DNA from 3 places in the Frigoribacterium sp. AC394 genome. Region 2 is predicted to be linked to each of the others. Evidence: predicted binding sites of a transcription regulator. Region 2 holds the regulator's gene; each other region holds the start of a gene.
What was found. Region 2 encodes HrcA, which represses chaperone genes, less so after heat shock. Its sites were predicted from a motif close to TTNGCACTCGNNNNNNNCGAGTGCNAA; they were not measured.
Positions count from the first base shown of each region.

Region 1: the regulator HrcA is predicted to act here: its motif matches at 3,420-3,446, upstream of groES (co-chaperone GroES).
Region 3: the regulator HrcA is predicted to act here: its motif matches at 5,057-5,083, upstream of groL (chaperonin GroEL).

Region 1 is NZ_OZ409834.1:2,239,867-2,246,925, forward strand. Features, by position in the region: gene tsaD (tRNA (adenosine(37)-N6)-threonylcarbamoyltransferase complex transferase subunit TsaD) at 1-407, shown strand, start outside; gene ACZZY9_RS10465 (DUF4190 domain-containing protein) at 498-959, shown strand; gene ACZZY9_RS10470 (DUF4190 domain-containing protein) at 1,089-2,090, shown strand; partial or broken gene ACZZY9_RS10475 (class I SAM-dependent methyltransferase) at 2,169-3,355, opposite strand; gene groES (co-chaperone GroES) at 3,531-3,827, shown strand; gene rarD (EamA family transporter RarD) at 4,007-5,032, shown strand; gene ACZZY9_RS10490 (ABC transporter substrate-binding protein) at 5,141-6,478, shown strand; gene ACZZY9_RS10495 (ABC transporter ATP-binding protein) at 6,823-7,059, opposite strand, start outside.
Region 2 is NZ_OZ409834.1:526,081-533,139, reverse strand. Features, by position in the region: gene lepA (translation elongation factor 4) at 1-1,509, shown strand, start outside; gene ACZZY9_RS02425 (DUF1990 family protein) at 1,514-2,269, shown strand; gene hemW (radical SAM family heme chaperone HemW) at 2,272-3,498, shown strand; gene ACZZY9_RS02415 (DUF4870 domain-containing protein) at 3,585-4,058, opposite strand; gene hrcA (heat-inducible transcriptional repressor HrcA) at 4,202-5,224, shown strand; gene dnaJ (molecular chaperone DnaJ) at 5,301-6,416, shown strand; gene ACZZY9_RS02400 (16S rRNA (uracil(1498)-N(3))-methyltransferase) at 6,419-7,059, shown strand, end outside.
Region 3 is NZ_OZ409834.1:2,411,003-2,418,061, reverse strand. Features, by position in the region: gene ACZZY9_RS11225 (DNA repair helicase XPB) at 1-8, shown strand, start outside; gene ACZZY9_RS11220 (hypothetical protein) at 5-568, shown strand; gene ACZZY9_RS11215 (response regulator transcription factor) at 649-1,341, shown strand; gene ACZZY9_RS11210 (sensor histidine kinase) at 1,412-3,157, shown strand; gene groL (chaperonin GroEL) at 3,396-5,015, opposite strand; gene ACZZY9_RS11200 (LytR C-terminal domain-containing protein) at 5,191-5,760, opposite strand; gene ACZZY9_RS11195 (DUF3263 domain-containing protein) at 5,842-6,135, opposite strand; gene ACZZY9_RS11190 (DUF2332 family protein) at 6,212-7,059, opposite strand, start outside.

The DNA.
Region 1 (7,059 bases), 1.7 Mb from region 2:
GGTACGACTTCTCGTTCTCGGGGCTGAAGACCGCCGTGGCCCGCTGGGTCGAACGCCGACGTGACGAAGGAGGCGCGGTGCCGGTCGCCGACGTCGCCGCATCGTTCCGCGAGGCCGTCGCCGACGTGCTGCTCACCAAGGCGCTGGCCGCCTGCGCCGACCTGGGCGTGCCGCGCCTCCTGCTCGGCGGAGGAGTGGTCGCCAACGCCCGCGTGCGGCAGCTCGCACTCGAGCGCTGCGAGGCGGCGGGCGTCGAGCTGCGCGTGCCGCCGCTGTCGCTCTGCACCGACAACGGGGCGATGATCGCGGCCCTGGGTGCGCAGCTCGTCGCCCGCGGGCACGCGCCGTCGCCGCTCGACTTCGGCGCCGACTCGACGCTGCCGGTGACGACGGTGCAGGCGGTCTGAGCCGACGGGGCGTGGGCGTGGGGCCCTCAGGGCGAAGCGCGGGCGGGTCCGCGTAGGCTCGGGGCCACTCAGACAGAAGGAGACCTCGGCATGACCGACCACGACCCGGCCCGCCAGGGCCCGCAGAACCCCCCGGCGCCTCAGTACCCGCAGTACCCGCAGGGTTCGCAGAGCACGCAGGGGCAGCCCGGCGGCCAGCCGCAGCAGCAGCCGTATCAGCAGAACCCCTATCAGGGGCAGGCCCAGGGGCAGGGCGGCTACGGGCAGGGCGGCTACGGCGGCCAGTCGCCGAAGACCAACGTGCTGGCCATCGTGTCGCTCGTCGCGAGCATCCTGAGCTCGTTCGTCTTCAGCATCGTCGCGATCGTCACGGGCCACATCTCGCTGCGCCAGATCAAGCGGACCGGCGAGCAGGGCAAGGTCATGGCGATCATCGGCCTCGTGCTCGGCTACCTCGGCCTGCTCGGCGCGATCGCCGTCGTCGTGTTCTTCATCGTCGCGATCGCCGCCGGCGGGTTCGCGTACGACCAGAGCTACGAGTCCGGGTTCTGATCACTCCGAGTCCACTCATCGACGACGTCGATACCATGACGGGGTCCGCGCTCACCGGCGCGGGCCCCCTCGTGCATCGGGCGCTCGTCCGTCCGTCACGACCGCCGCACCGCACTCGAAAGGGTCCTCATGGCCACCGACGACACGACACCTCCCGGCCCGGTCCCTCCGGCCTCCACTCCCTCGCCCGAGTCGTCGGGGTCCGAGTCGTCGGGCTCGTCGGGCGCTGATCGGTCGGGTGCCGATCCGTCGGGCGCGGATCCCGCGGGCGCGACCGCCGAGGGCGGGGCGGCGTCGCCGTCGCTGCCCCCGACCGCGTACCCCGGGGCTCCGACGCAGCCCGCGCCTCCGACCCAGCCCGCGCCTCCTGCCGGGTCACGACCGGTCGGCGACCCGTTCGTCGCGCCGGGGCAGCAGGCCTCTCCGGTCGGGTCCGCTCCTGCGCCGCAGGGGCCTCCCGGGTCGGCGCCCTACGGCGCGGGTCCGCAGGGGCAGTACGGCCAGTACGGGCAGCCGGGGCAGTACGGACGACCCGCGCCCGGTCAGCAGGCATCCGACGGACCCCAGCCGTCGTCGGGTGGTCAGCAGTACGGGGCGCCGACCCGGCCCGGTCAGTCGCCGTTCGGCGAGCAGCCGGGCGGGGGAGCGCCGTACGGCGCCGCTCCGCAGCAGCCCTACGGTGCGCAGCAGGGCCAGCAGGGCCAGCAGGGCCAGCAGCAGTACGGACGCCCGCAGCCCTACGGAGCCCCGCAGTACGGGGCCCCGCAGAACGGGGGCCCGCAGTACGGAGCCCCGCAGCCCTACGGCTCGCAGTACGCCACGTACCAGCAGGGTGGCGCGCCCAGACCCTCGAGTCTGCTGAGCATCCTGTCGATGTCGGGGTCGATCCTCGGCGTGCTGATGTCGCTGGTGCTCTTCGGGTCGGGAATCCTCTTCTCGATCGCCGGCGTGGTGCTCGGTCACGTGGGGCAGAAGCGCGAACGCCATGCGCGTGGCTTCTGGCTGACGGGTCTCATCACCGGCTACGTCGGCATCGGGCTGTCGCTCCTGATCATCGGCGCCTGGGTGCTGTTCTTCACCGTGGTCTCCGGGATGCCGTCGACCGGCGACGGGTACTACAGCGGCACCTGAGCCGCCGACCCGGCTCCCCACGACGACGGAGGCCGCCGCACCCGAGGGTGCGGCGGCCTCCGTCGTCGTGCCGAGGGCTCAGGCGCGTTCGCAGAGCAGCGCCGTGTGCCGCCCGGCGACCCTGGTCAGCACGAGCGTGGCCGACCCCGAGCCCTGCAGCGAGAGGCGCTTGCGGAACGTCGCGGGGTCGACGTCGACCCCGCGCTTCTTGATCTCGAGGCGGCCGATGCCCCGCGTCCGCAGCTCGCGCTTGAGGGTCCGCTCGTCGAGGGGGAACGTCTCGAGCACCCGGAAGCCCTGGGCGAACGGGGTCTCGATCCGCTCGTCGGTCGTCAGCCAGGCGATGTCGCGGCTGATCATGCGGGCGTCGATCGAGCGGGCCAGGTCGCCGATCAGACGTGCGCGGATCACGGCGCCGTCGGGTTCGTACAGCCATTCGCCGAGGTCGCCCACCTCGACGTCGTCCGAGTCGGCGGGCGCCGTCAGCTCCGCCGCCCCGGAGGCGCTGATCACCAGGGCGGACCGGCCCACCCCGGCCCGGGCGAGCGGTCCGAACCAGACCCCGGCCTCGACCACGTCGCGATCGACCGAGATCCACTGGCACTCGGCGTCGTGGGGCAGGAGGTCGCGGTCGATCCCCGGGCCGAGCTTCACGCCCGTCGGCAGGCGGTCGGCGAAGGCGAACGCGACGTCGAGCGACGGCGACCAGTCGGCCGGATCGGCGATCCGCTTCGTGGCGCTGTGCCCGCCGGTGCGTCGCGCGGGGTCGAGGAACACGCCCTGCACATCGGTCAGGTCGGTCGTCTCGGCGTCGCCCTGACGGACTCGCGACGACGACCACGGAGACAGGTTGTACGAGGCCACGGCGGCGGTCACCTCGTCGCGGTCGACGGCCAGCACGTCGAGGTCGAGGGCCGCGAACGCCAGGGCGTCGCCGCCGATGCCGCAGCCGAGGTCGGCGACGCTGGTGAGTCCGGCCGAGCGGTAGCGGTCGGCATGGCGGGCGGCGACGCCGAGGCGCGTGGCCTGCTCGAGCCCGGCCTCGGTGAAGAGCATGCGACTGGCGAACTCGCCGAACTTCCCCTCCGCCTTGCTGCGGAGGCGCGCCTGGGTCAGCACGGCCGACACGCGCTCGGCGGGGTGGCCCTGCTTCCGCAGCGCGGCGACCGACGACACGACGTCGTCGGAGGCGCGCCACGGGGGAGGGAGTCGAGCAGCCGCAGCCCCTCGGGAGAGAGGACTTCGAGCAGCTCCGACGCATCCATGTCGTCCAGTCTCACGCATCCGGCGAGGTGCGGGGCCCGGGGTCGACGAGACCGACGCGCATCACTGGCACTCGGATTGACCGAGTGCCAGTGACGCCCTACAGTTGTTTCTGGCACTCGCACGTGGCAAGTGCCAACCCACGTTTTTCGAAGTTCCGAGAAAGTAGAGGCAACCGTGTCGGTCTCCATCAAGCCGCTCGAAGATCGCATCGTCATCCAGCAGGTCGAAGCCGAGCAGACCACGGCTTCCGGCCTTGTGATCCCCGACACCGCGAAAGAGAAGCCCCAAGAGGGCGACGTCGTCGCCGTCGGTCCGGGTCGCATCGACGACAACGGCAACCGTGTGCCGCTCGACGTCGCCGTCGGCGACAAGGTCATCTACAGCAAGTACGGCGGAACCGAGGTCAAGTACGGCGGAGAGGACTTCCTCGTCCTCTCGGCCCGCGACGTCCTCGCCGTCGTCGTCCGCTAGTCGGTCGACGCAGCTCCTCGAGAACCCCCGCTTCGGCGGGGGTTCTCGTCGTTGAGAGGCCGCAGGAGGCGCGGGTCGCCTCCTCCACCGGCCGCGCCTCCTGAGAACGGCGGTCGGAAGCGCCACCCTGTCGGAGGTGGACGTGTCGCGGTGTCGGTCGCCCGGCCTACAGTCGTGACGTGACCACCAGCCGCCCCCGCGCCTCCTCGGCTTCCGCCGCCCCGCTCGTCTCCGAGACGCAGGGCGGCGGCTCGCCCGGTACCGCCGGCGGGGGCGCCCGATCCGGGCTCGCGTTCGCGATCGGCGCGTACGGCCTCTGGGGCGTCCTGCCCGTGTTCTTCCTGCTGATGTCGCCGTCGGGGCCGTTCGAGATCGTCGCCTGGCGCATCGTCTTCTCGCTCGTGTTCTGCCTCGCGCTGCTCGCCGCGACCAGGGGCTTCCCCGCGTTCGTCCGCCTGCTGCGGCAGCCCCGTCTCGTCGCGACCATGGGGCTCGCCGGCGTCTTCATCGTCGTCAACTGGACGGTCTTCATCACCGCCGCCCTCGCCGGGCACGTCGTCGAGGCCGCCCTGGGGTACTTCATCAACCCGATCGTGACCGTGCTGTTGGCCGTCGTCGTCCTGCGCGAGCGGTTGCGACCCGCGCAGTGGGCGGCCGTCGGCCTCAGCGGCGTCGCCGTGCTGGTCATCGCGATCGGCACCGGCGACGTGCCGTGGGTGTCGCTCGTGCTCGCGTCCTCGTTCGGTCTCTACGGTCTCGTCAAGAAGCAGGTCGGCGGGCGGGTCGACGCCATCGGCGGTCTCACGCTCGAGACGATGCTGATGACCCCGGTGGCCGGGGCGGCTCTCGTCGTCATGGCCGTCACGGGGGTCGGCGGCGGGGTCGACTTCGGCTCCGTGTCGGTCGTCCACACCCTGACCGTGATCAGCTCGGGCATCGTCACCGCGGTGCCCCTGCTCCTCTTCGCCGCCGCCGCGCGTCGTCTCCCTCTGGCCACGATCGGTCTCACGCAGTACCTCGCACCGGTGCTCCAGCTGATCGTCGGCGTGGTGCTGCTGCACGAAGAGATGCCGGTCACCCGCTGGATCGGCTTCGCGATCGTCTGGGTCGCGCTCATCGTGCTCTCCGTCGACGCGGTGCGATCGTCGCGGCGGAATCGCGGTATTGAGCGCAAGTCACGAATTGCTAACGAAACGGTCCAGTGACGACCAGAACACACGCCAGAAACAATCCAGCCCTAGTTTCTACTCAATCGCGAGGACCGTCTGCCTAGTGTCGGTCCGGCTCTCCGCGCTTCACGAAAGGGACTACGGATGATCCGATCCACCAAAGGCCTGAAGGCTCTGGCGCTCGCAGGGGCCGCCTCCGTCTTGCTGGCCGCCTGTTCGTCGACGTCGTCGACTCCGGAGGACGGCGCGTCGTCGTCGCCTTCGGCTTCGCAAAAGGCCGACCCCGCAGCATCGTGCGAGGCTCCCAGCAGCCCCGGACAGGACGCGCTCCGCATCGGCACGATCCTGCCGAACACGGGAACCCTCGCCTACCTCGCTCCGCCCGCCGAGGCCGGCATCGGTCTCGCCGTCGAGGACATCAACGCCGCCGGTGGCGTGCTCGACCAGGACGTCACGGTCGAACCCCGCACCGACTCCGGCGACAGCAACGACCTCACCGTCTCGAGCGCCGCAGCGACGCAGCTCATCGACGCGAAGGTCCCGGTCGCGATCGGCGCCGAGTCGTCCAGCGTCACGCTGAACGTCATCGACCAGCTGACCGCCGCCTGCATCGTCGAGATCTCGCCCGCCAACACGGCGTCCTCGCTCAGCGGCTACTCGTCGTACTACTTCCGCACCGCGCCGCCGGACTCCGTCCAGGGGTCGGCGCTCGGCACCCAGATCGTCAACGACGGTCGCGCCAACGTCGCGTTCCTCGTCTTCAACGACACCTACGGCACCGGTCTCCGCGACTCCGTGCAGGAGTCCGTCGAGGCCTCGGGCGGCACCGTCGTCTACGGCGGCACCGGCGAAGGCCAGGAGTTCCCTCCCGGTCAGACCACCTTCTCGTCCGAGGTGACGGCGGCCCTGGCCACCGACCCCGACGCGATCGTGATCCTCGCGTTCGACGAGACCAAGTCGATCGTCCCCGAGCTCGTCGCCCAGGGTGCGGACATGACCACCATCTACATGTCCGACGGCAACACGGCCGACTACAGCGAGGACTTCGACCCGGGCACCCTCGAGGGCGCCCAGGGCACCATCCCCGGTGCGTTCCCGTCGTCCGACCTGCAGGAGCGCTTCAACACGTACTACCAGGAGAGCGCGGGCTCGGCGCTGACCGACTACTCGTACGCACAGGAGTCCTACGACGCCACCATGCTCGCCGCGCTCGCCGCGGTGAAGGGCGGCGGAACGGACTCCGGCACCATCCAGGCCAACATGGCCGCGGTGTCGGGTGCTGACGGCGGTACCGAGTGCTCGACCTTCGCCGACTGCAAGACGGCGATCGAGGCCGGCGACGACATCTCCTACACCGGCCCCTCGGGCATCGGAGCATTCGACGACCAGAACGACCCGTCGAGCGCCTTCATCGGCATCTACAAGTTCGACGGCGACAACAAGATCGTCTACCAGACGGCGGTCGAGGGCACGGTCCAGTAACCCGATCCCCTCTTCTGCGGAGGCCCCGGCGCGTATGCGCCGGGGCCTCCGTCGTGCGCCCGGGTGCCGCCGCCGGCCCGCACCACGGCCCGGGTGGTCGGAAACGGCCCTTGGCGGCGTCACGTGGGGCGCTTTCCGCCCACCCTGGGGGCGCGGCACGGGTGCGCGTGCGGGGCGCAGCGTCGTGCGTGCTTCGGTGGTCAGAAGATGCCCTTGGCGGCCTGCGGAACGGCGTTTTCCGCCCACCGTGGGGGCGCGGGGCGGGACGATGCCGCCACGGCACGACGGAGGCCCCGCACGTCGAGCGTGCGGGGCCTCCGGGCGATGCGGGTGGCGCGTCGGCGTCAGTGCGAGTCGTCGACGTCCTTCGCGAGCGTGCCCAGGTAGAGCTCGATCACCTTCGGGTCGTCGGCGAGCTCGCGGCCGGTACCCGAGTAGGCGTTGCGCCCCTGGTCGAGCACGTAGCCGCGGTCGCAGATCTGCAGGCAGCGGCGGGCGTTCTGCTCGACCATGATCACCGAGACGCCGGCCTTGTTGATGCGGCGGGTGCGGATGAACGTCTCGTCCTGGCGCACCGGCGA
Region 2 (7,059 bases):
CTCGTCGACGCGGCGCAGGGCATCGAGGCTCAGACGCTTGCGAACCTCTACCTCGCCCTCGAGAACGACCTCGAGATCATCCCCGTCCTGAACAAGATCGACCTCCCCGCCGCCGACCCCGAGAAGTACGCGGCCGAGCTGGCCGGTCTGATCGGCGGCGACCCCGACGACGTCCTGCGGGTCAGCGGCAAGACGGGCATGGGCGTCGAAGAGCTGCTCGACCGCGTCGTCGACCGCATCCCGTCGCCGACAGGAGACTTCGACGCCTCGCCCCGCGCCATGATCTTCGACTCGGTCTACGACAGCTACCGCGGGGTCGTGACCTACATCCGCATGATCGACGGCACGCTGAACCCGCGCGAGAAGGTCCAGATGATGTCGACGAAGTCGACGCACGAGATCCTCGAGATCGGCGTCTCGTCGCCCGAGCCCACGCCGAGCCAGGGGCTCTCGGTCGGCGAGGTCGGCTACCTCATCACCGGCGTCAAAGACGTGCGGCTCTCGAAGGTCGGCGACACCGTCACCACGGCGGCGAAGCCCGCGACGGAGGCGCTGGCCGGCTACGTCGAGCCCCTCCCGATGGTCTACTCGGGCCTCTACCCGATCGACGGCAGCGACTACCCCGACCTCCGCGAGGCGCTCGACAAGCTGAAGCTGTCGGACGCCGCGCTGGTCTACGAGCCCGAGACGTCCGTCGCGCTCGGCTTCGGCTTCCGCTGCGGGTTCCTGGGTCTGCTGCACCTCGAGATCATCACCGAGCGCCTCGAGCGCGAGTTCGGCCTCGACCTCATCACCACGGCCCCGAGCGTCGTCTACGAGGTCATGACCGACGACAAGAAGACCATCACAGTGACGAACCCGAGCGAGTTCCCCGGGGGCAAGATCGCGAGCGTCAGCGAGCCCATGGTGAAGGCCGCGATCCTGGCGCCGAAAGACTACGTCGGCGTCATCATGGAGCTCTGCCAGCAGCGCCGCGGCAATCTGCTCGGCATGGAGTACCTCGGCGAAGACCGTGTCGAGATCCGCTACTCGATCCCGCTCGGCGAGATCGTGTTCGACTTCTTCGACAGCCTCAAGTCGAAGACGGCCGGCTACGCGAGCCTCGACTACGAGCCCATCGGCGACCAGGAGGCGGACCTCGTCAAGGTCGACATCCTGCTGCAGGGCGAGACGGTCGACGCCTTCAGTGCGATCGTCCACCGCGACAAGGCGTACGCCTACGGGGTGCTGATGACCGGGCGCCTCCGCGAGCTGATCCCGCGTCAGCAGTTCGAGGTCCCCATCCAGGCCGCCATCGGAGCGCGCATCATCGCGCGCGAGAGCATCCGCGCCATGCGGAAGGACGTCCTCGCCAAGTGCTACGGAGGCGACATCTCGCGAAAGCGCAAGCTGCTCGAGAAGCAGAAGGAGGGCAAGAAGCGCATGAAGACCATCGGTCGCGTCGAGGTGCCGCAGGAGGCGTTCATCGCCGCGCTCTCGGGTGACACCGAGAAGAAAGACAAGAAGTAGTCGCATGAGACGCGCGACGTACACCGAGACCCGTACGACGTACGGCGAGGTCGGGGCCACGCAGGCCCCCGACCTGATGCAGTACCCGCCGACGGGCTTCACACCCGCCGAGTACCGCACCCGCGTCGGTCACGGCGACGCCCGGTTCGAGGCGGCCTGGATCGCGACGATGACCTGGCAGATCCAGCGCCGCAGCGGCATCGAGGTCCGGGTCGACGTCGTCCCGCCCCTCGAGGAGGGCGGCTACACGCCCGTCACCTTCGACGAGAACGGCGCACCCGTCGACCCGGCGCACTGGTCGCGCTCGCCCGACGAGGCGCGCTTCGCCCCCGACGGCACGCCCCTGCTCACGGCCGGGACGACCGCGACGCTCACCATCGAGGCCTACGGGCGCAAGGTGGAGGCGCCGGTCAGGGTGGTCTACGTGATCGACGAGCCCAAGCGCAAGGGATTCGCCTACGGCACCCTCGACGGGCACCCCGAGAGCGGCGAGGAGTCGTGGATCGTCGATCAGACCGACGACGGCTCGGTCTGGCTCTCGATCCGCTCGTTCTCGCGTCCGTCGTCGCTCCGCTGGAAGCTCGTCGAGCCGTTCATGAAGCGCACGCAGGCCCTGTACACGCGTCGCTACCTCCGGGCGCTGTCGATCAGCGAGCCCGGCCCCGAGCCCGAGACGGACCTCGACGCGGCGGCGATCACGGCTGCCGAGTCGCCCGAGACCGCCCCCGAAGACCCGACCCTCCGTCGGCTGGACGACTGAGGGTGCCGAGCACCCTCCCGCTCGGTGACCCCGCACCCGTCGACGGCGGTCTCCCGTCGTCGGTCGTCGCGGGGGCCGACCAGCGCAACTTCGGCGTCTACCTGCACGTCCCGTTCTGCCGTGTCCGCTGCGGCTACTGCGACTTCAACACGTACACCGGCGACGAGCTGCGCGGCGCCAAGCGCGACGACTACGCCGGGCAGGCCGTCGCCGAGGTCGCGCTCGGTGGTCGCGTCCTCGCCGAGGCCGGTCTGCCGGCGCGACCCGCGTCGACCGTCTTCTTCGGCGGCGGTACGCCGACGATGCTGCCGCAGTCCGACCTGGCCGAGATGCTGCACGCGGTCGTCGACACCTGGGGTCTCGTCGACGGCGCCGAGGTGACCACCGAGGCGAACCCCGACAGCGTCGACGCCGACTACCTCCGGGCGCTCAAGGCGTCCGGCTTCACGAGGGTCAGCTTCGGCATGCAGTCGGCCGTGCCGAGCGTGCTGGCGACCCTCGAGCGCACCCACGACCCCGAGCGCATCCCGCTCGTCGTCGAGTGGGCTCGCGAGGCGGGCCTCGACGTCAGCCTCGACCTGATCTACGGCACCCCCGGCGAGACGCTCGACGACTGGAAGCGCTCCCTCGACGTCGCGATCGCGCAGCAGCCCGATCACCTCTCGGCGTACGCGCTCATCGTCGAGGACGGCACGAAGCTGGCCCGCCAGATCCGCCGCGGCGAGGTCGCGACGCCGGACGACGACCTCGCGGCCGACATGTACGAGGTGGCCGACGACCGCCTGGCGGCCGACGGCTACGACTGGTACGAGGTGAGCAACTGGTCGCGCGGAGTCGACCACCGCTCCCGGCACAATCTCGCCTACTGGCAGGGCCACGACTGGTGGGGGGTCGGCCCGGGCGCGCACAGCCACGTCGGGGGAGTCCGCTGGTGGAACGTCAAGCACCCGGCGGCCTACCAGCAGCGCATGGCGGCCGAGCAGTCGCCGGGCGCAGGCCGCGAGACCCTCGACGACGAGACGCGTCGGGTCGAGCGGGTCCTCCTCGGTGTCCGGATCCGCGAGGGGCTGCCGGTGTCCGAACTCGACGACGACGGTCGTCAGGCCGTCGCCGGGCTCATCGCCGACGGCTGGGTCGAGGGTCGCCCCGCCCTCCAGGGGCGTGTCGTGCTGACCCGCGAGGGCCGCCTCATGGCCGACGCGGTCGTCCGCCGACTCCTGCCGTCGTAGAGCGGGCCCCGTGACCGTCGCGAGCTCGACGGACGACGAAGGGCGCGCCTCCTTCGGGAGGTGCGCCCTTCGTTCGGTTCCGTGCCTCAGTTCTTGATGAACTCGAAGGTCAGCGGGTACTTGTAGTACTGGCCGCGGTTGGCGGCGACGGCGGCGATGATCGAGAAGATCACGATGACGACGCCGGCGGCGAAGCCGGTGATGGCCCCGATGATGATGACGCTGAGCAGACCCGACGCGACCAGCACGATGGCCATGGTGATCTGGAAGTTCAGGGCGGCACGGGTGTGCTCGCGGATGAACGGGCCGCGGTCCTTCAGGACGAGGTAGCCCACCAGTGCGGGGACGATCCAGAACAGGATGCCGCCGAGGTGGATCAGCGTCGCCCAGAGCTTCTCGTCCTCCGGACGCATCGGCGGGACGGACGGCTGCCCCTGGTGACCGTAGGGCGGCTGGCCGTTCGGCTGCTGGCTGTAGGGCGGCTGGCCGTTCGGCTGCTGGCCGAAGGGCTGCTGGCCCGCGCGGGGGTCGTTCGGTTGCGAAGGAGGCATGTCGGTCATGGCCTCACCCTAGGGCAGACCACCCCGCGGGCCGTAGGGAGCTCCGGATGCCGAGTACGCCGGGTGTAGGTCGCGTGGCGCACGTGACGTAGGATTGGCAGTCTGGTACGGCGAGTGCCAGACAGTCGGAAGAGAGGTGCGTCGTGGTCTCGGAACGCGGACTCGAAGTCCTCCGTGTCATCGTGCACGACTACGTCGCCTCCCGTGAGCCCGTCGGCTCGAAGTCGATCGTCGAGCGGCACCAGTTCGGCGTGTCGGCCGCGACGATCCGCAACGACATGGCCCTCCTCGAAGAGGAGAAGCTGATCACGGCGCCTCACACGTCGTCGGGCCGGGTCCCGACCGACAAGGGCTACCGCCTCTTCGTCAACGAGCTGGCCGATCTGCGTCCGCTCACCTCGGCGCAGCGTCAGGCCATCGAGACGTTCCTCGGCGACTCGACCGATCTCGACGAGGTCCTCGGGCGCACGGTCCGACTCCTCTCGCAGCTGACCAACCAGGTCGCGCTCGTGCAGTACCCCTCGTTCTCGCGGGCACGCGTGCGGCACATCGAGCTGGTCAGCCTCGGCGAGACGCGGGTGATGACCGTCCTCATCACCGACAGCGGCCAGGTCGAGCAGCGCCTGATCGATCTGCCCACGCCCGTCGACGAGGTGTTCCTCTCCGAGCTGCGGGCGTCGGTCAACGCCGTCGTCGGGGGCGCCGCGCTCAGCGACGCCGCCCGATCGCTCAGCGACCTGCCGGAGCGCTTCCGGCCCGACCTCGCGGCCATCGTGCGTCGCGTCGTCGCGAGCCTCGTCGAACAGCTGGCCGCGGGCCGCCAGGACCGTCTCGTCATGTCGGGCGCGGCGAATCTCGTCCGTACCGGCGACGACTTCAGCGGCAACCTCTATCCTGTGCTCGAGGCCATCGAAGAACAGGTCGCGCTGCTCCGGCTCTTCGGCGAGATGCAACTCGACGCCGTCGACGTGGTGGCCAGCATCGGTCGCGAGAACGCCTCGTTCGGGCTCGCGCAGACCTCGGTCCTGGCGAGCGGCTACACCTCGTCGGGCAGCGAGATCGCCCGCATCGGCGTGCTCGGCCCCCTGCGGATGGACTACTCGTCGAACATGGCGGCCGTCCGCGCGGTGGCCCGCTACCTGTCGTCGACCCTCGCCGAGCGCTGAGACCCGACCCGCGCCTCCTCGGCCTCCCCTTCTTCCCCCACCTTCCAGCTACGACACCAAGAGGTAGACGAAACAAGTGGCAGATCATTACGACGTGCTCGGAGTCGACCGGTCGGCGACGCCCGAAGAGATCAAGAAGGCGTACCGCAGACTCGCCCGCGAGCTGCACCCCGACGTGAACCCGAGCGCCGACGCGTCCGAGCGCTTCAAAGACGTCACGCACGCCTACGACGTCCTGAGCGACCCGCAGCAGCGCGAGCGCTACGACCTCGGCCCGCAGGCCGGGTTCGGCGGCGGGGGCGGCGGCGGGGCCGCGGGCTTCGGCGACATCTTCGACGCGTTCTTCGGCGGCGGAGGCGGCGGTCAGCGGCAGGGTCCGCGATCGCGGCGCGAGCGCGGTCAAGACGCGCTGCTGCGCCTCGAGGTCGAGCTCGACGACATCGTCTTCGGAACGCAGCGCGACATCGAGGTCGACACGGCCGTGCTCTGCGAGACCTGCAACGGCTCGTGCTGCGCGCCCGGCACCTCGCCCCAGACCTGCGACATCTGCAACGGATCGGGTCAGATCCAGCGCACCGTCCGCTCGCTGCTCGGCAACGTCATGACGTCGAGCCCGTGCGGCACCTGCCGCGGCTACGGCACGGTCATCCCCAACCCGTGCGCCACCTGCCAGGGGCAGGGTCGCGTCCGTGCGCGCCGCACCATCCCGATCGACATCCCCGCGGGCGTCGACACGGGTCTCCGACTGCAGCTGCCCGGTCAGGGCGAGGTCGGCCAGGCCGGCGGGCCGAACGGCGACCTCTACCTCGAGGTCAAGGTCAAGCACCACGACACCTACAGCCGCGACGGCGACGACCTGCTGGCGACGCTCGAGGTGCAGATGGCCGACGCGATCCTCGGCACGTCGACGACGCTGACCGGCATCGACGGCGAGGTCGAGCTCGAGATCAAGCCCGGCACCCAGAGCGCCGACATCATCACCATCCGCGACCGCGGCATCACCAAGCTGCGCGGCACCGGCCGAGGCGACCTGAAGATCGGCGTCCAGGTGGTGACCCCGACCAAGCTCAGCCACAAAGAGCGCGAGCTCATCGAGAAGTTCGCGTCGGGTCGACGCGGTCAGGGGCCCGAGCTGTCGCAGTTCCAGCAGGGGCTGTTCGGCAAGCTGCGCGACCGGTTCCTGAACTTCTGATCGTGGCGCACTCGTACCTCGTCGAGTCGCTCGACGACGCGTCGGTCGGCGGCGACGTCGTCCTGACCGGCGCGGAGGCGCGGCATGCGGTGACCGTCAGCCGCCTGCGGGTGGGCGATCCGCTCCGGGTCGGCAACGGTCGAGGGCTCGTCGCCGAGGGGATCGTGCAGGAGGCGCGGGCCGACCGCGTCGTCATGCTCACGGAGTCCGTCGCGCACCACCCGCGCCCCGTGGTGACGCTCGGTCTCGTGCAGGCCCTCGCCAAGGGGGACCGCGACGAGCTCGCCGTCCAGGCGGCGACGGAGCTCGGGGTCGACGAGGTCGTGCCCTGGGCGGCTGCGCGCAGCGTCTCGCGCTGGGAGGGCCCCAAGGTCGAGAAGGGGCTGACCCGGTGGCGCGCCATCACCCGCGAGGCCACCAAGCAGGCCGTCCGCGCCTGGGGCCCCGAGGTCGGCGGCCTCGCCACGACGAAGGCGATCGCGGCCCGGGCCGGCGACGCGCGCGTGCTCGTGCTCGAGCCGAGCGCCGAGGTCGCGCTCTCCGCGGTCGACCTGACCGGCGCCTCCTCGGTGCTGGTGGTGGTCGGGCCCGAGGGCGGCATCTCGCCCGGCGAGCTCGAGACGCTCGCGGCCGCGGGGGCGAC
Region 3 (7,059 bases), 1.9 Mb from region 2:
CCGCATGAGCACCGCCTCCGAGTCCGATCTGCCGCTCGGCGACGACGACCTCTGGCGCGACGGACTCCGTCGCGTGTTCGCGGCCGATCAGGCCCCGTTCGCCACCTTCGGTCCGCTCGTCGCGTCGCTCGAGCACGACGCGATCGAGTTCCGCGGCCAGCGCGCCCGGTTCGCCGACTGGGACGCATCGGTGGTCGTGGCCGTCGAGCGCACCTACGAGGTCCAGGGCGGGCTGCACGCCGGCTCGCAGCTCAGCATCGTCACGTGGAGCCCCGACCCCGACGTGCTCGACCGCAGCGACCTGCTCGCCGGCTCGCCGGTCAAAGACCACCTCTTCGCCGGTCTCACCGCGATCGGCGCCACCGACGACGCCGAGGAGGCGCGGGTCGTCGCCGCCCCGGTCGAGGAGTTCCCGGGGTGGCAGATCACCCGCGCCTCCGGCTACACCGCCGTGCTCGAGCACCGCGAGGGCGTCGACTTCACCCTCGCCGTGCCCGACGAGCTGCTCGAGCTGACGACCCGCATCGCGCTCGTGCCGAACGTCGAATGGACGGACCCGGCGTCCTGAGGGCCGACACGATGCCCGCATGCGGCTGACGTGCCTCCTGCTCACAGGGAACACCGAGGAGGCGCGCAGATACTTGTCCCATGAGTGACGGCCCGAAGATCCTTATCGTCGATGACGAACCGAACATCCGCGACCTCCTGACGACGAGCCTGCGCTTCGCGGGCTTCGCAGTCCGTGCCGTCGGCAACGGCGCGCAGGCCATCTCGGCCGTCCTCGAAGAAGAGCCCGACCTGATCATCCTCGACGTGATGCTCCCCGACATGAACGGCTTCGGCGTGACCAAGCGCCTCCGGTCGTCGGGGTACACGTCGCCGATCCTCTTCCTCACGGCGAAAGACGACACCGAAGACAAGATCACGGGTCTGACCGTCGGCGGCGACGACTACGTCACCAAGCCGTTCAGCCTCGACGAGATCGTCGCCCGCATCAAGGCGATCCTCCGCCGCACCATGAACGAGGACGAAGACGCGATCATCCGCGCCGGCGAGCTCACGATGGACCAGGACACCCACGAGGTCACCATCGGCGAGACGGCCATCGAGCTCAGCCCGACCGAGTTCAAGCTGCTGCGCTACCTCATGCTGAACCCCAACCGCGTGCTGTCGAAGGCGCAGATCCTCGACCACGTGTGGGAGTACGACTTCAACGGCGACGCCGGCATCGTCGAGAGCTACATCTCGTACCTGCGCCGCAAGCTCGACCAGTTCTCGGCCGAGCCGATCATCCAGACCAAGCGCGGCTTCGGCTACATGCTCAAGGCGTCGAAGAGCTAGTCGCCCGCACCGCCGCCACGAACGCCTGGGAGCCTCGGCTCCCAGGCGTTCTCGGTAGTCTGACGCCCTTATGCACGCACGCCTCTCGCAGTGGTGGAACGAGATCTCCATCCGCACGAAGATCACCGGCATCACGGTGACCCTCGTCACCCTCGGACTCCTCGTCGCCGGGCTCGGCACCATGACGGTGCTGAGCACCTATCTCTACGGGCAGGTCGACACGCAGCTGAAGACGTCGGCCGACAGCTTCACCGGCGCGTCGCGCAACGGCACGTCGTGCACCATCAACTTCGGTGACAAGTCGAGCTACCTGGCGATCCTCAACCCCGATGGCAGCATGATCTGCGACACCAGCGACCTGCTGGAGGACGGCGTCGGGCCCGTGCTCGGCGGGGTCACCGTGGCCGAGTCGGCCGGTGGCGAGGCGCAGAGCGTCGACAACCGCACCCACGATCAGGAGTGGCGGGTCTACGCCACGGTCAAGCCGCTCACGCTGACCTCGACGACCGGCTCCACCCAGACCATCGACGCCACCATCGTCACGGGCACGAACCTCGCCGCGACCAACGCGACGATCAACCGCTTCGGCGGGATCTTCCTCGGCTTCGGCGTCTCGGTCGTGGTGCTCGGCGCCGCCCTCACCCGACTGCTCGTCACGTCGACGTTCTCCCCGCTGCGTGACGTCGAGGCCACGGCCGCGCGCTTCGCCGACGGCGACTACAGCCAGCGTCTCGACTCGACCACGCCCAACACCGAGGTCGGGCGGCTCAATCGATCGCTCAACACGATGCTGAACCGCATCGACGACGCCTTCGACGACCGCGCGAAGACCATCGACCAGATGAGGCGCTTCGTCGGCGACGCGAGCCACGAGCTCCGCACCCCGCTCGTCAGTCTGCGCGGCTACGCCGAGCTGTACCGCATGGGCGCCCTCACCAAAGAGGAGGACGTCGCCCAGGCGATGGAGCGGATCGAGAAGGAGGCGATCCGCATGGGGGTCCTCGTGCAAGACCTGCTTCAGCTGGCTCGTCTCGACGAGTCGAAGCCGCTCGAGCTCGGCCCGGTCGACCTCGTGCAGCTCGCCCGCGACTCAGCCCTCGACACGATGGCCTCGAACCCCGACCGCGACATCGAGGTGCTCGTGCTCGACCCGGTCGTCCCGACGGCCACCCCGGCGGACGACGGCGAGGCGGCGGCCGAGCCCGCGATCGACGCGGCGCCCGGCGCCCCGGTCGAGAGCCGGCTGACCGGCCCGGTGACGCCCGTCGCGCCGGGGTCGGCGACCGCGGGCGGCGCGCCGGCGACGTTCGCCGGGGCCACCCTCGCGCGCCTCCGGAGCCTCCGTGCCCGCGGCGGCCGCAACGCGGACGGCAGCGCGGCGGTCGTGCCCGTCGAGCAGACCCCCCTCGACGAGGCGCACGCGATCGTGCTCGGCGAGGAGAACAAGATCCGCCAGGTGATCACCAACCTGATGGGCAACGCCATGCGCTTCACCGAGCACGACAGCCCGATCGAGATCGTGGTGCAGTCGGACCCGGGGCGTGGCGTCGCGACGTTCGCGATCGTCGACCACGGCGAGGGCATCCCGCCGCAGATCCGCGAGAAGATCTTCCAGCGGTTCTGGCGGGCGGACTCGTCGCGCACCCGCGACACCGGTGGCAGCGGCCTGGGGCTCGCGATCGTCTCGGGCATCGTCGCGGCGCACGGCGGCAGCGTCGACGTGCGCGACACCCCCGGCGGCGGCGCCACGTTCCAGGTGGCCCTGCCCCTGATGCCCGCCGACGCCGCTGTCACCACCGCCCCGCAGCCCGCCTAGCCGCCCGCCGCGCTCGCGGCACGCGGCGCCCGCCGTCGCACCCCACACCCCGAAACCCGCGCAACACCCGCATTTCTCGGGGTGCTGCGCGGGTTTCGGGGTGCTGCGCGGGCTTCGGGGGGTGCTGCGCGGCTTTCGGGGTGCCGCGCGAGTCTCGGGGTGCCGCGGCGCACACGCCGAAGGGCGGCCCTCCCGGAGGAGAGCCGCCCTTGTGCGTGGTGCGGTGGTGCGGTGCGGACTAGAAGTCCATGCCACCCGTGGGGTCGCCGGCCGGGGCCGGGTTCTTCTCGGGCTTCTCGGCGACGACGGCCTCGGTCGTGAGGAACAGACCGGCGATCGAGGCTGCGTTCTGCAGCGCCGAGCGCGTGACCTTGGCGGGGTCGATGATGCCGGCGGCGATCATGTCGACGTACTCGCCGGTCGCGGCGTTGAGGCCGTGACCGATGGGCAGGCCACGGACCTTGTCGGCAACGACGCCGGGCTCCATGCCCGCGTTGAAGGCGATCTGCTTCAGCGGAGCGTCGATGGCGACACGGACGATGTTCGCACCCGTCGCCTCGTCGCCCTCGAGCTGCAGCTCGGCCAGAGCGGTCTTGCCGGCCTGGATGAGGGCGACGCCACCACCGGCGACGATGCCCTCTTCGACGGCGGCCTTGGCGTTGCGCACGGCGTCTTCGATGCGGTGCTTGCGCTCTTTCAGCTCGACCTCGGTCGCAGCGCCGGCCTTGATGACGGCGACGCCGCCGGCCAGCTTCGCGAGACGCTCCTGGAGCTTCTCACGGTCGTAGTCGCTGTCGGTCGCCTCGATCTCGCTGCGGATCTGACGCACGCGACCGGCGATCTGCTCGGGGTCGCCGGCACCCTCGACGATGGTCGTCTCGTCTTTGGTGATGACGACCTTGCGGGCACGACCGAGGAGGTCGAGCGTCGCGTTCTCGAGCTTGAGGCCGACCTCTTCGGCGATGACCTGACCACCGGTGAGGATCGCGATGTCCTGCAGCTGGGCCTTGCGACGGTCGCCGAAGCCGGGGGCCTTGACGGCGACCGACTTGAAGATGCCGCGGATCTTGTTGACGACCAGGGTCGCCAGCGCTTCGCCGTCGACGTCCTCGGCGATGATGAGCAGCTGCTTGCCGCTCTGGATCACCTTGTCGACGATGGGGAGGAGATCCTTGATGTTCGAGATCTTCGAGTTGACGATGAGCACGTAGGCGTCTTCGAAGACGGCCTCCTGGCGCTCGGGGTCGGTGACGAAGTACTGCGACAGGTAGCCCTTGTCGAAGCGCATGCCCTCGGTGAGCTCGAGCTCGGTGCCGAAGGTGTTGGACTCCTCGACGGTGACGACGCCCTCCTTGCCGACCTTGTCGATCGCCTCGGCGATCAGCGCGCCGATGGTGGGGTCGGCGGCGGAGATCGAAGCCGTGGCCGCGATCTGCTCCTTGGTCTCGATGTCCTTCGCGTCGGCGAGCAGCTGAGCCGAGACGGCCGCAGCGGCCTTCTCGATGCCGCGCTTCAGCGAGATGGGGTCGGCGCCTGCGGCGACGTTGCGGAGGCCCTCACGGACGAGCGCCTGAGCGAGCACGGTGGCGGTGGTGGTTCCGTCGCCGGCGACGTCGTCGGTCTTCTTCGCGACCTCCTTGACGAGCTCCGCACCGATCTTCTCGAACGGGTCGTCGAGCTCGATCTCCTTCGCGATGGACACACCGTCGTTCGTGATGGTGGGGGCGCCCCACTTCTTCTCGAGCACGACGTTGCGACCACGCGGGCCGAGCGTGACCTTAACCGCGTCGGCCAGGATGTTCAGGCCACGCTCGAGGCCACGACGGGCCTCTTCGTCAAAAGCAATGATCTTAGCCATGTGTGTTTTTCGTCCCTCCCGGACGTCATGAAGCAGAAGCTTTGGCACTCACGTGTCGCGAGTGCCAGTGACGATTCTGGCACTCGCCCGGTGAGAGTGCAAGTGACGTCGCGGGCGACCCGAGGAGGTGCGGTGCGCGGTGATCGCGACCCGCGCCTCCTCGGCCCGGTCGTCCTCAGGGCGTGAAGTCGGCGCCGAGCACGACCGTCACCGACGCGTTCGGGAACGCCGAGCTGACGGCCGTCGCCGTGACGCCGAGGGTCTGGGCGAGCCCGAGGGCGACCCCCTCGTCGGCGGCGTCGGCGTAGTAGACGGTCGAGGTCGTGGCCGAGGTGTCGCCCGCGTTGCCCTGGGTGGCGACGGTGTACCCGGCGGCCTCGAGGTCGGCGGAGGCGGCGGTCGCGAGACCCGCGGTCGACGTCCCGTTCAGCACCGCGATCGTGACGGAGGGGTCCACGTCGGCGGGGCCGGTCACGGGAGTCCCGGTCGGCGTCGCGGAGGCGGTGTCGTCGGGCGCCTCCGCCTCGGGCGTCCCGGTGGCGGTCGTCGTGGGGGCGTCGAACTGGATGCTGTCGTTCAGCACGCCCAGGGCGACGACACCGCCGCCCACCAGCACGCCCGTCGCGAGAGCGGCCCAGGCGAAGACGACCAGCCCACGACCCCGCTTCGGGGTGGACCGGTGCGCGCCGACCCTCTGCAGATCGGCGGGCAGGTCGTCGAAACGGTCGCGGGGGAACTTCGGCATGTGCTGTCGGTCTTCTCTGGGTCGGCGGGCGTCGGTTCGGCGGGCGTCGGGCGCTCTGTCGGCGGGTCGGCGTGCTGCGGGTCAGCGGGTCGGCGGCCCGAACGATCGGGTCGTGCGGGCGAACGAGCGGGCGTCGCGGAGTCGGAGCAGACGCCCCACGAGCATCGGCGCGTAGGCCAGTGCAGCCGGTCGGTCTATGAGCGAGTTGAGCAGCTGCTGGTACCGGGCCGTCGAGAGACCGAGATCGCGTCGGATCACGGCCTCCTTGTGGCGCGCGGACCCCGTGGTGGACTGCTCGAGGTCGAGGATCGCGCGGTCGCGCTCGGAGAGCCCGATGACAGTCCCGTCGTCGCCAGTCGCACCGCTGTCGCCCATCACCCGCCCTCTCGATCGTCGTCATCCTACGGGCGGCCGCCTCCGGGTCGCCTCAGGCGCAGCCCTCCGCGTCAGGTCAGGTGTGGAGCAGTCGCACTCGCGTGCCGTGGGCGTCGCCGACGGCGAGGGCCCGGCCGTCGAGGGCGAGCGCGGCGAACCCGTCGCCCGGAGCGACGCCCTCGGGCACCTCCGCCACCACGTCGTGCAGCAGGTCGCGCCGTTCGTACGACACCCAGGTGGCGCCGAGGGCGCGCACGGCGTCGACGAAGGCCTGGCGCCGGCGACCGGGCAGATAGACGAGCGTGCCGGTCGAGACCACGACGAGCCGCGCCTCCGACGGAGCGGTCGAGGCCAGGGCGGGGAGCCCGTCGACGGCGTCGCCGCGGACGAGCCGAGGAGGCGCGCTCCGGGTGATCGCGACGGCCCGCCGCAGCAGGTCCACCCGCTCCGACGGCCCGGGCGGCAGCGACGTCTCGAGCCACGAGACCGCTGCGGGGTCGGTGACGTCGACGGGGTCCAGGTCGAGACCGGCCCGCCAGACGATCTCGGGCAGCACGACCCGGCGGGGCCACCCGTCGTGCGGCAGGGCGGCGTCTCCGAGGTCGACGTCGAGTTCGACGACGACCTCGCTGTCGGCCGCACCCCAGCGCGCCTGCTCGTCGCGGCCCGCGCCGCGGACGTCGGCCCGGAACGCGTACCGGTCGGGGAACAGGCAGAGCCCCGCCGAGGCGCCGACCTCGAGCAGGGCCACCGGGCCCTCGAGCCTGGCCAGCGCGAGCGAGACCGGCCCGAGGCGACGGACGTCGTTGACCTGGGTCGTCCGACGGGCGAGCTCGGCGAGGAGGGCGTCGGGGTGGGCGAGCATCCACTCCCGGAGGCGGGGCCACGGTGCGAGGGGAGCGCCCAGCCAGCGCGACACGGCGA